Regions from separate parts of the Kitasatospora sp. NPDC048365 genome, predicted to be linked through region 1. Evidence: riboswitches for the same ligand, from Rfam matches in the RefSeq annotation. Region 1 holds a riboswitch; the other holds the start of a gene.
The links. Region 1 has a riboswitch for ZMP and ZTP ahead of ACGFX4_RS12190 (bifunctional 5,10-methylenetetrahydrofolate dehydrogenase/5,10-methenyltetrahydrofolate cyclohydrolase). Riboswitches for the same ligand answer to the same signal wherever they lie in the genome.
Positions count from the first base shown of each region.

Region 2: it holds a riboswitch for ZMP and ZTP, as region 1 does, so the genes downstream of both, ACGFX4_RS13715 (phosphoribosylaminoimidazolecarboxamide formyltransferase) here and ACGFX4_RS12190 (bifunctional 5,10-methylenetetrahydrofolate dehydrogenase/5,10-methenyltetrahydrofolate cyclohydrolase) in region 1, are expected to answer to the same signal.

Region 1 is NZ_JBICYJ010000009.1:225,881-231,579, forward strand. It holds gene ACGFX4_RS12175 (tetratricopeptide repeat protein) at 1-1,017, shown strand, start outside; gene ACGFX4_RS12180 (DNA-formamidopyrimidine glycosylase family protein) at 1,031-1,834, opposite strand; gene ACGFX4_RS12185 (alpha/beta fold hydrolase) at 1,913-2,680, shown strand; ZMP/ZTP riboswitch at 2,735-2,823, shown strand; gene ACGFX4_RS12190 (bifunctional 5,10-methylenetetrahydrofolate dehydrogenase/5,10-methenyltetrahydrofolate cyclohydrolase) at 2,874-3,725, shown strand; gene ACGFX4_RS12195 (GNAT family N-acetyltransferase) at 3,792-4,394, shown strand; gene ACGFX4_RS12200 (M6 family metalloprotease domain-containing protein) at 4,555-5,699, shown strand, end outside.
Region 2 is NZ_JBICYJ010000011.1:54,945-60,643, reverse strand. It holds gene ACGFX4_RS13735 (MerR family transcriptional regulator) at 1-470, opposite strand, end outside; gene ACGFX4_RS13730 (isopenicillin N synthase family dioxygenase) at 625-1,641, opposite strand; gene ACGFX4_RS13725 (AMP-binding protein) at 1,922-2,842, opposite strand; gene ACGFX4_RS13720 (oxygenase MpaB family protein) at 2,906-3,808, opposite strand; ZMP/ZTP riboswitch at 3,887-3,972, shown strand; gene ACGFX4_RS13715 (phosphoribosylaminoimidazolecarboxamide formyltransferase) at 4,004-5,173, shown strand; gene ACGFX4_RS13710 (SMI1/KNR4 family protein) at 5,236-5,699, shown strand, end outside.

The DNA of each region.
Region 1 (5,699 bases):
TTCCTTGCCGCCGCTTTTGCCACTGCAGCTGTTGGCCTTCCCCTGACCTACGATCACGAGGCCGTCGCGGCCACGCTGAGGGCGGCCCGGACGGGGGGCCGGGTCGGCGCCGATGAGATCTCCACTGTCCGTCACATCACCGGTGTGTTCACCGCAGCCGATGAACGTCTTGGCGGCGGCCACGGGCTGAGTACGGTGACGACATATCTGACCGACACCGTGGTGCCCATGCTTCAGGGGTCGTACCCGTCGGATTCCGTGAGGCGGGACGCGTACGGTGCAGCGGCAGAGCTGGCCTACCTGGCCGCATGGAAGTACCACGACCTCGGCCGTGAGGGTGTGGCCCAGCGCTACTACCTTCTCGGCTACCAGTTGGCATGCGAATCCGATCCCACAGGTCACGGGGCGTGGATGATGCGGGCCCTGGCGCACCAGGCGCTGAACCTCAACCAACCCGCGTACTGCGTGGAGCTGGCCGAAGAGTCGTTGCGGCGCGCTTCCGGAAAGGTGGACCGGCAGACCGAGGCACTTCTGCTGATCACCAGCGCACGCGCGTACGGCGCCACCGGCCAGGGCGAGAAAGCCGCGCAGGCCCTCCTGGCCGCCGAGAGCGCCGCATCGGACACCTCTGCCCCTGCAGCCACCTTCACGGCCGCCACGGGCCCGGTGGCAGCCACAGTGGCGTCCCACACAGCCAAGACGCTGAGCGAGTTGCGAGACCACAGGGCTGCCGAGCAGCACCACCGCGCCGCGCTCGCAGGACGTGATCCCGAGGCGTACCGCCGCATCCACGCTCTCACCCTCGGGAACCTGGCATTCGCTGTTGCAGCGCAGCGACGGCACGACGAAGCCGTAGTCCTCTGGGGCAGGTCGCTGGACTTCATGGACGGCGTTACCTCGGATCGCCACACGAAGGACCTGAAGAAGATTCGGTCCACGATGGCGACCTGGCAACGCCGCGGCATCCCTGGAGCGGCCGACCTGGCACAACGGGCAACGGAGCTCAGCCTGGGCTGAGGCACAGGGCCGGTCAGCGGCGGGGTGCGGGCGACGGGGTGGGGCCCTGCTGGCAGTGGGGGCACCAGTAGGCGGGGCGGTCGCGGTCGTGGGGGGCGGTGCGGATGCGGGTGCCGCAGCGGCGGCAGGTGTCGCGGGCGCGGCCGTAGACCCAGTGCGTGCGGCCGGGGCGGAGGTCGCCGGTGGTGATGTGGCCGTGGCGCATCCGGTTGAAGTCGAGGAGTTGGTGGGCGCGGGCCACCAGGCGGGGCAGGACGGTGAGGTCGCCGACCGGGGTCCACGGGGTGACGGCGGCGAGGAAGCAGAGCTCGTTGGCGTACACGTTGCCGATGCCGGCGAGGTTGCGCTGGTCGAGGAGGGCCTCGCCGAGCGGCCGCGCGGGGTCGGCGGCGAGCCGGCGGCAGGCCTCGTCGGCATCCCAGTCGGCGCCGAGCAGGTCGGGTCCGAGGTGGCCGACGACGCCGGACTCGTCGGCGGTGCGCAGCAGTTCGACGACGGGCAGCCGGTAGCCGACGGCGGTGTGCTCCTCGGTGGCGAGGACGGCGCGGATCTGGAAGGCCGGGCCGCCGCTCCACTTCTCCCCCGCGCGGAACACCTGCCAGCGCCCGTCCATCCGCAGGTGGGTGTGGAGGGTCAGCCCGCCGTCGAACCGGGTCAGCAGGTGCTTGCCGCGCGGGACGGTCTCCAGCACCAGCCGTCCGGCGAGGTCGGCGGTGGCGTGTGCGGGCACCCGCAGGTCGGCGGCGGTCAGCACCCGCCCGGCCAGCACCTCGTGCAGCCGCGCGGCCACCTGGTACACGCTGTCACCCTCGGGCACGCCCCCATCATGCCCCGGCGGCCGGACACACGGGGATATTCGACGGACGGTCGGGGATCGGTCGTTTAAGGTGCGTCGGTGACTCTTTCTCATGACGTGGCTGGTCAGGGCCCTGCGATTGTGCTGCTCCACTCCTCGGTGTGCGACCGGAGGATGTGGGAGCCGCAGTGGGCGGCGTTGGTGGATGCCGGGTACCGGGTGGTGCGGTGCGACTTCCGCGGGTTCGGCGAGACGCCGATGCCGGACGGGCCGTACGCCGAGCACGAGGACGTGGCCGACCTGCTGGACGGGCTCGGGATCGAGCGGGCCGCGGTGGTCGGCTCCTCGTACGGCGGGCGGATCGCGCTGAACCTGGCCGCGCTGCGGCCCGAGCGGGTGGCGGCGCTGGCGCTGCTGTGCCCGGCGGTGCCGGGGCACGAGCCGAGCGCGAAGCTGCGCGAGTTCGGCGCCCGGGAGGACGAGCTGCTGGAGGCCGGTGACGTCGCGGGCGCGGTGGAGCTGAACCTGGAGACGTGGCTCGGCCCGGAGGTGGACGGGGAGACCCGCGAGCTGGTGCGCACCATGCAGCGGCACTCCTTCGACGTGCAGCTGGCCGGCCCGCAGGACGTCGGCCCGACCCGGCCCGAGGTGGACCTGGCGGACGTGCAGGCCCCGGCCCTGGTGGTCGGCGGCGCGTTCGACCACCCGGACTTCGTGGAGATCGCGCGCGAGCTGCCGGGCCGGCTCGGCGGCGGGAGCCGGCCCGTGCTGCTGGACTGGGCGGGCCACCTGCCGAGCCTGGAGCGCCCGGCGGAGGTCACCGAGCTGCTCCTGGCGTACCTGGCGGAGGCCCACCCGGCGCGGTGAGCGTCGGCGCACCCGGCGCAGGCCCACCCGGCGCGGTGAGCGTTGGGTAAGGTGGGCACGGGCCGTGACTGGCGCTGAGGTGGGCCACCACCGGGGAGCGGCCCGGCGGAGCCACGCCGTTGCCGCGCGCCTGGGCGATCCACGTCGACCAGGGAGTCCGCCCGTGTCCACGCACCCCACCACCGCCCGCCTGATGGACGGCACCGCGCGCGCCGCCGAGCTGACGGCCCGTACGGCCGCCGGCGCCGCCGAACTGACCCGCCGCACCGGGACGGCCCCGTGCCTGGCCACCGTGCTGGTGGGCGAGGACCCGGCGTCGGTCACCTACGTACGGATGAAGGCCCGCCGCTGCGAGCTCAACGGGATCCGCTCCCGGCAGGTCGTCCTTCCGGCCGACATCAGCACCGACCGGCTGGTGGAGGTGGTGTCCGGCCTGTCGGCCGATCCGGGGGTGCACGGCATCCTGCTGCAGCACCCGGTGGGCGCGCACATCGACGAGCGCGCCGCGTTCGAGGCGATTGCGCCCGGCAAGGACGTCGACGGCGTGACCATGCACTCCTTCGCCGCGATGGGCTTCGGCCTGCCCGGGTTCGTCTCCTGCACACCGGGCGGCATCATGCGCCTGCTCGACGCGTACGGCGTCGACCCGGCGGGGCGGCACGCCGTGGTGGTCGGCCGCTCGGCGATCCTCGGCCGGCCCGCCGGGATGCTGCTGCTCGCCCGCGACGCCACCGTGACGTACTGCCACTCGCGGACGGTCGACCTGCCGGCCCGGGTCGCCGAGGCGGACATCGTGGTGGCGGCGGTCGGGCGGCCCGAGTTGATCCGCGGCGAGTGGATCAAGCCGGGCGCAGTGGTGGTGGACGCGGGCTACAACCCGGGCAACGTCGGCGACGTGGACTTCGCCGGCGCCTCGGCCCGCGCGTCGCTGATCACGCCGGTGCCGGGCGGGGTCGGGCCGATGACCATCGCGGTGCTGCTGGAGCAGACGGTCCTGGCCGCGGCCGCGCAGCTCGGCGAGGACCCGGCGACCCTCGGCCTCTGAGCGGCCCGCGCGGGGCGGTGGGTGCGCGGGGCAGTGGGCGGGCGGGGCGGTGAGTAGGGTGGGGCCGTGATCAGGCTTGAGCGGTTGCGGGCGGACCACGCCGACGCGGTGCTCCGTTTCGAGCGGGAGAACCGGGAGTTCTTCGCGCGGAGCGTGCCGGACCGCGGCGACGCGTACTTCGCGGAGTTCGCGGCCCGGCACCTGATGCTGCTCGCCGAGCAGGACGCCGGGATCTGCCACTTCCACCTCGTCCTGGACGGGCAGGGCGTGCTGCTGGGCCGGGTGAACCTGGTGGACGTCGAGCACGGCTCGGCGGAACTCGGCTACCGGGTCGGCGAGTCCGCGGCCGGCCGGGGCGTGGCCACGGCGGCGGTCCGCGCGGTCTGCGCGCTGGCCGCCGGGCCGTACGGCCTGACCGAGCTCACCGCGATGGCCTCGCTCGACAACCCGGCCTCGCTCGCCGTCCTGCACCGCACGGGCTTCACCGCGACCGGCGAGACGGTGATCGGCGAGAAGCCCGCCCGCTGCTTCCGCCGCCCCCTCGATGCCACCGAGCACCCGACCGGGCACCCGGCCGAGCACCCGACCGGGCACCCGGCCGATCACCCGGCCGATCACCCGGCCGATCACCCGGCCGATCACCCGGCCGAGCGTCCCGCGACGGGCTGATCGGCGGCGGGCGGCGGCTCCGCCAAGTGCCGTGCGCACAGAGGAAGATCACCAAGGATCGAGCACGCACGAGCGCCCGGCGCGCCTGTCGACGCACAGGCACGACGTCACTACGATCTGTTAGCGGGGTCGTCGCCGAACGCTGTCCGAGGGAGTCGCCATGCCCGAACAGGTCTCGCAGCACCACACCACCACCCGCGCCGTCTGGTCGGACTTCTGCGCGGTGGCGCCCAGCCCGGAGCTGCGGCAGAAACTTCAGGAGCAGCTGGAGCGGGCCCGGTCGGGCGCCGACGAACTGGCGTCGCAGCTGGGGGTGTCGCGCGGTCCGCGGCAGCTCGGCTTCGACGACGGCACGATCTTCCCGCCGGACGAGTTCCCGCTGGGCACGCCGTACGCGACCATCCAGGCCGCCGCGGCGGAGCGGGCTCCGCTGCGCGGCACGGTGCGGGTGGTCGTGGTGCTGGCGGACTTCTCGGACAAGGCGATGACGGCGACCCGGGAGCACTTCGAGGAGCTGTTCTTCTCGCTCGGGGCGCTGCCGCACGGCAGCGTCCGGGAGTACTACCGCGAGGTGACGCACGGCCTGGTGGACATCGTCGGCGAGGTGGTCGGCCCGCTGCGGCTGCCGCAGACCCTCGCCTGGTACGCCAACGGCAACTTCGGCATCGGCCGGCCGACCGGCGAGGCGCGGGCCAACGTGATGGCCCGGGACGCCGCGCAGGCGGCGGACCCGGCGGTGGACTTCGGCCCGTACGACAACGACGGCAACGGCTACGTGGACGCGTTCATCGTGGTGCACGCCGGGTCGGGCGGCGAGGCGAGCGGCAACTCGGGCGACATCTGGTCGCACAAGTGGACGCTGCCGGCGGAGCTGAACGCGGACGGCACCAAGATCTTCGCCTACCTGACCATCCCGGAGGACGCCAAGATCGGCGTCTGCGCGCACGAGCTGGGGCACCTGCTCTTCGGCTTCCCCGACCTGTACGACATCGACGGCACCTCGGAGGGCGTCGGCAACTGGTGCCTGATGGGCGCCGGTTCGTGGGGCGGGGGCGGTGACATCCCGGTGCACCCGTCCGCGTGGTGCAAGGTGAACCAGGGCTGGGCCTCGGCGACCGCGGTGACCAGCGGCGGGACGGTGTCGTTCGAGGACGTGAAGTCCAGCCACACGGTGCACCGGCTGTGGAAGGACGGCGGCGGGGGCAGCGAGTACTTCCTGGTGGAGAACCGGCAGCAGACCGGCTACGACCAGTCGCTGCCCGGCTCGGGCCTGCTGATCTGGCACATCGACGACGCCAAGCCGAC
Region 2 (5,699 bases), on a different contig from region 1:
GGCACGTCCAGCACCTGGACGCCGAGCGGCAGCAGCCCGGGCTCGATCTTGAAGACGTCCGGGTCGGCGGTGCGGTGCAGCGCACCCATCGCGGCCAGGTTGTCCAGGTCGGCGTCGGACAGCGTGCGCCCGGTGCGGCGCTCCAGCTGCTCCCGGGTGGCCTCCTCGGCGCTCTCCGGGGTCCAGGAGGCCACCAGGGCGCGGTGGATCGCCAGGTCGAGGGAGTTGATGTCGGCCGGGAGCTGGGCCAGGTAGCGCTCGATCGCGGCGAGCGTGAGGCCCTGGCGCTGCAGCTCCTCGATCAGCTCCAGCCGGCCCAGGTGCTCGGGGCCGTAGAGGCCGACCCGGCGCGGGCCGAGCTCGGGCGGGGGCAGCAGGCCCTTGGTGGCGTAGAAGCGCAGCGTCCGCACGGTCACCCCGGCCCGGGCGGCCAGTTCGTCGACGGTCAGCCGGGTCGGCGCCTCGTTCAAATGCCCAACTCCCCGTGCCCGAACGCCCGAACCTTGGTGCAGCAGTCTTGCTGTGACAGCGTCAGTGTGACACCGTCGCAGTGCGGCAGTCCACTCCCAGACCGGCCGTCCCGGACCGGGGAGAGCGCCCGGGACGGCCGCCTGGGCGGCGGGGTCAGAGCGGCAGCAGTTCCGCGTGGTGCCGCCGGGTCACCTCGGGGTGGGCGCGCAGGTAGCCCTTGAGCTCGTTGCGGCCGAACTCGGCGTACAGCGGGTTGGCCGGGTCGGCGGTGGCGCCGGGCGCGTGGTGGGCGTGCGGGAATTCCAGCGGCTCGATGTGCGCGTCCAGGCGCGGGTTGTAGAAGAACGGCACCGAGAAGCGCTCGCGGGCCCCGGGCGGGCTGATCACCCGGTGGCTGGTGGCCTTCAGGTAGCCGTCGGTGGCGACCTCCAACAGCTCGCCCAGGTTGACCACGAAGGCGCCCTCCATCGGCGGCACGTCCAGGAACGAGCCGTCCGGGCGGGCCACCTGCAGGCCGCCCACGGTGTCCTGCAGCAGCAGGGTGATGAAGCCGTAGTCCTTGTGGGTGCCCACGCCCTGCCCGGCGCCGTCCGGTGCGGTGCCCGGGTAGCGGACCAGCTTCAGCCGCAGGTGCGGGTGCCCGGCGAAGGCCTCGTCGTAGAAGTCCGGGTCGGCGCCGATCGAGGCCAGCAGCTCGTGCAGCAGCCGGTCGGCGACCGCGCTCAGCCGGTCGATCCAGTTCAGTGCGGCGGCGCGCAGCTCGGGCAGCGCCGCGGGCCACTGGTTGGGGCCCTCCAGCCACCAGTACGGGGGCTCGCCGGGGCCGGGGACGTGCGGCGGCCGCTCGGCGCCGATGTCCAGCTGGTCGCGCCAGTCCTGGCTGCCGCCGGTGCGCTCGTCGCCGGTCCTGGTGTAGCCGCGGAAGTGCGGGGAGTTCAGGTTGCTCACCGCCAGCCGGTCGGCCTCGGGGAGCTCGAAGAAGGCGCGCATCGCGTCGGTGAGGGCGGTGGTCTCCGCCTTGGTGACGCCGTGGCCGGTCAGCTGGAAGAAGCCGACATCGGTGGCGGCGGCCCGCAGGGCGTCGTGCAGGCGGGTCCGGTCCTCGGGGGTGCCGTCGGCGAGCGACAGGTCGATCACGGGGAGGCCGGTGGAACGGGACTGCTGCGTCATGGGTGACATCCGCGAAGGTCGGTGCCCCGGCGGAGCCCGGCGGTCGCCGGGGTCGCTGCCGCAGCCGCCGCCGGGTCGGGCGGTCGGGCGGAGCCGGGGAGCAGGGTGTGTGCCCACAGGAGAGGGGCGGGGAAGGGAAGGAACGAGGTCAGCCGGAGCGTCGACAGGACATGCTCGTGACGCGGAGCAGGTCCACGTGGCGACGGCTGACGAGTATGAGCACGTCACCAGAGTAGAGGACCGTCCCGGGGGCGGGCGAACACCCGTCCGGCCGCCCCGGTCACCGGGCGAGGGCCCGGGCGGCCAGGTCCCGCAGCTCGGTCTTGCGGACCTTGCCGCCGGCCGTCAGCGGGAAGCCCGGCACCACCCGCAGGTACCGGGGCGTCTTGTCGTGCGCGAGCCGGCCCCGGCAGAACGCGGCCGGCTCCTCGATGTCCAGCGCGGCGGCCGGGTCGCGGAGCACCACGAAGGCGCAGACCTCCTCGCCGAGGTGCTCGTCCGGTACCCCGACGACCTGCACGTCCGCGATCGCCGGGTGGGTGTGCAGGAACTCCTCGACCTCCCGCGGGTAGACGTTCTCGCCGCCGCGGATGATCACGTCCTTGATCCGGCCGACCACCGCCAAATAACCGTCGGAGCGCATCACCGCCAGGTCGCCGGTGTGCATCCAGCCGTCCGGGTCCACCGCCTCGGCGGTGCGCTCCGGCTCCTCCAGCAGCCGGTGCCGGCCCGGTTCGCCGATCCACACCGCCTCGCGCAGCGCCGGGCAGTCGGTCGCGGCCTCGGCGGCCATCGCGCGGTGGTCGCCGTCCCGGTACGAGGGCTGCGCCACCAGCACCGAGACGCCCGCCCGGCGCAGCACGTACGCCGGCTCCCGGGTGCGGTACGCCGGGTCGACGCTGACCAGGACGGCCCCGAGCCGGGCCGTCGCGTACTGGGTGAGCACCCACTCCGGGCAGTTCGCCGCCCAGACGGCGACCCGGTCGCCCGGCCGCACCACGAGCGCCCGCAGGCCGCGGGCCGGCCGGTCCACGTCGGCGGCCGGCGCGGACCAGGTCCAGCGCCGCCCGGTCTCCACGTCGACCAGCGCCTCCCGGTCGGGGAAGGCCAGGGCGGTGCGGTCCAGCCGGGCGCGGATCGTCTCGGCCGGCGGCGCGGGCTCGTCGTCGCCGTGCTCCTCGGACAGCTGCTGCTCGGCCACCGCCACCGCCTCCACTCGGATCCGCGTCGCGCCCGACCAGGCTTGGCCAAGTGCGACGGATCGTCAAGAGTGCGCGCCGGGCGGGTCCTCGGCCTGCGCGTGCGGGAACGGGCAGCCACCCGGACGGCCGTCCTCGAAGGTGCCCAGCTCACTGATCCGGTAGCCGTTCGGGTAGCCGCGCACCTGCCGCCCGTCCCGGGCCAGGCTGGGCCGGCGGCGCGGCGGCAGCAGCCGCACGAACCGCCCGCGCAGCCGCATCCCCGCGCGCGCCGCGAAGCGCAGCGCCGCGGGCGGGCGCGGGTAGCCGAACGCCTCCCGCAGCGGGTCGTCCAGCAGGCACAGCGAGGCGTACCGCATCGCCGCGCCGAGCGGCCGCGGGTACCAGCTCGCGGTCAGGTCCAGGGTGGCGTCCGAGACGTCCCGCCCGCCCCGGTCGAAGGCGAAGTGGGCCCGCTCGTAGCCGTCCAGCAGCCGCTCGAACTCCTGGTACGTCTCCGGGACGTCGCGCAGCCCCATCCGGCGCCCCAGCTCCCGGTAGTAGTTGACCGAGGCCCGCACCTCGACGGGGGAGTACGGGCGCCAGCCGAACTCGTCCAGCCAGCGCTTGGGCACCACCACGAAGGTGGACAGCACGTAGACGAAGTCCTCGTTCGTGATCTCGTACCGGCGGTGCATCCGGTTCATCCGGCGCACCGCCTCCCGGCCCTGCTCGGAGTCGAAGCCGTGCTCGACCACCGCCTCCAGGATCAGCACCGTGTCGTCGTACCGCTTCTGGGTGCGCGCGGTGAACTCGCCGGTCTGCGCCAGCAGTCGGCCGATCGACGGCACCGCGTAGGTGCGGTACAGCGCGAAGCCGAGCGCCTGCGTGGTGTCCCACGGGAACTCGTACTGGCTGCTGATCCGGTAGATCTCGGTGTACTCGGTCTCCGGATCGAGCTGCCGGATCCGCTCCAGGTGACGAGCCATCACCAGCCCCCTCTGCTGCGCGCGGCCGCCCCGGGCGGACGGCCGCAGCGACTGTACCGGCGCCGGGCGCTGTACGCTGGCCGCGGCCGCGACTGGCGAAGGTGGACCACCACCGGGGAACGGCCGTGACACCGACGCGAGCGCCGACCGCCTGGGCGCCTCCGTCAGCGACCCACCGCTGAGGAGGCCCGGCCCGTGAACCCCCCGTCCACCGCCATACCGCTGCGCCACGGCACCAACCCGCACCAGCGCGCGTCCCACGCCGTCCCGGTCGCCGAGGACCGGATGCCGATCCGGGTGCTGAACGGCGAACCCTCGTACATCAACCTGCTGGACGCCCTCAACGCCTGGCAGCTCGTCCAGGAGGCCGCCCGCACCCTCGGCCGGCCCGCCGCCGCGTCCTTCAAGCACGTCTCACCCGCCGGCGCCGCCCTCGCCGGCCCCCTCGACGCGGTCACCGCCGAGCTGCACGGCCTCACCGGCACCGCCACCGGCCCGCTCGCCTCCGCCTACCTGCGCGCCCGCGACGCCGACCCCAAGTCCTCCTACGGCGACCTCGCGGCCGTCTCCCACCCCGTCGACGCCGAACTCGCCGAACTGCTCGGCGGACTCGTCTGCGACGGTATCGTCGCCCCCGGCTACGAACCCGGCACCGCCGCGCGGCTCGCCCGCAAGAAGAACGGCCGCTTCCTGGTCGTCGAGGCCGACCCCGACTACACCCCGCCGGTCTGGGAGGCCCGCGAGGTGCACGGCCTGCGCCTCACCCAGGAGCGCGACCGCACCCCCGTCACCGCCGAGCTGCTCGACGGACCCGACCTCCCCCCGCAGGCCCTGGAGGACGTCCTGCTCGGCCTGGTCACCTTGCGCTACACCCAGTCCAACTCGGTCTGCTACGTCCGCGGCGGCCAGACCCTCGGCATCGGTGCCGGCCAGCAGTCCCGGGTCGACTGCACCCGCCTCGCCGGCGCCAAGACCGACACCTGGTGGCTGCGCCGCCACCCCGCCGTCCGCGCCCTCGCCTTCCGCCCCGAGGTCCGCCGCCAGGAACGCATCAACTGGCGGATCCGCCACCTCGAAGGCGACCTCACCCCCGACGAGCACACCCGCCTCGCCGCCGCCCTCACCGCTCCCGCCGGCGAACTCACCGCCGCCGACCGCCGCGCCTGGCTCGCCCGGCTCACCGGCGTCGCCTTCGTCTCCGACGGCGCCCTGCCCTTCCGCGACAACGTCGACCACGCCCACCGCCGCGGCGTCACCACCATCGCCGAACCCGGCGGCTCCGTCCGCTCCGCCGAGGTCGCCGCCGCCTGCGCGGACCTCGGCATCACCCTCACCCGCACCTCCCTGCGCCTCTTCCACCACTGAGCGCGGCGCTGTCACCGGCGGCTGGGATGATCACCCCCGGTCGACCGGAGAGGAACGAGGACATGCTGGAGGACAGGGCGCGGCGGCTCGCCGCGAAGATCCTGGCGCACGCACCCGAGGGCTGGACGGGCGCGGTGCTGACGGCCACCGCGAACGCGGGCAGCATCGGCTGCGCCGGCGGCTACGAGCGGCCCGGCGCGGCCTTCCGGAACCCCACCCTGCCGAACACCTTCGACGAGCTGCGCCTGCTCGCCGCCGACGTACGGGCGGCCCGGGGCTGGCAGGAGATCTGCCTGGAGATCACCTGCCGGCCCTCCGGCGAGTACCGCCTGACCGTCTGCGAGGACACGCTCACCACCGACCCCAACCCCGACGGCGGCGCGCTGCTCGTGCTGGACCCCGACTTCCGGCCGCCGCAGCCCGGAGCGGCCCCAGGCGGCAGTACGGTCGCGCCCGCGGGCGACCCCGACCTGGCCGTCGCCCGCCTCCGGGAGTACGTGCGGCAGCGCGCCGGCCTCCTCGACGA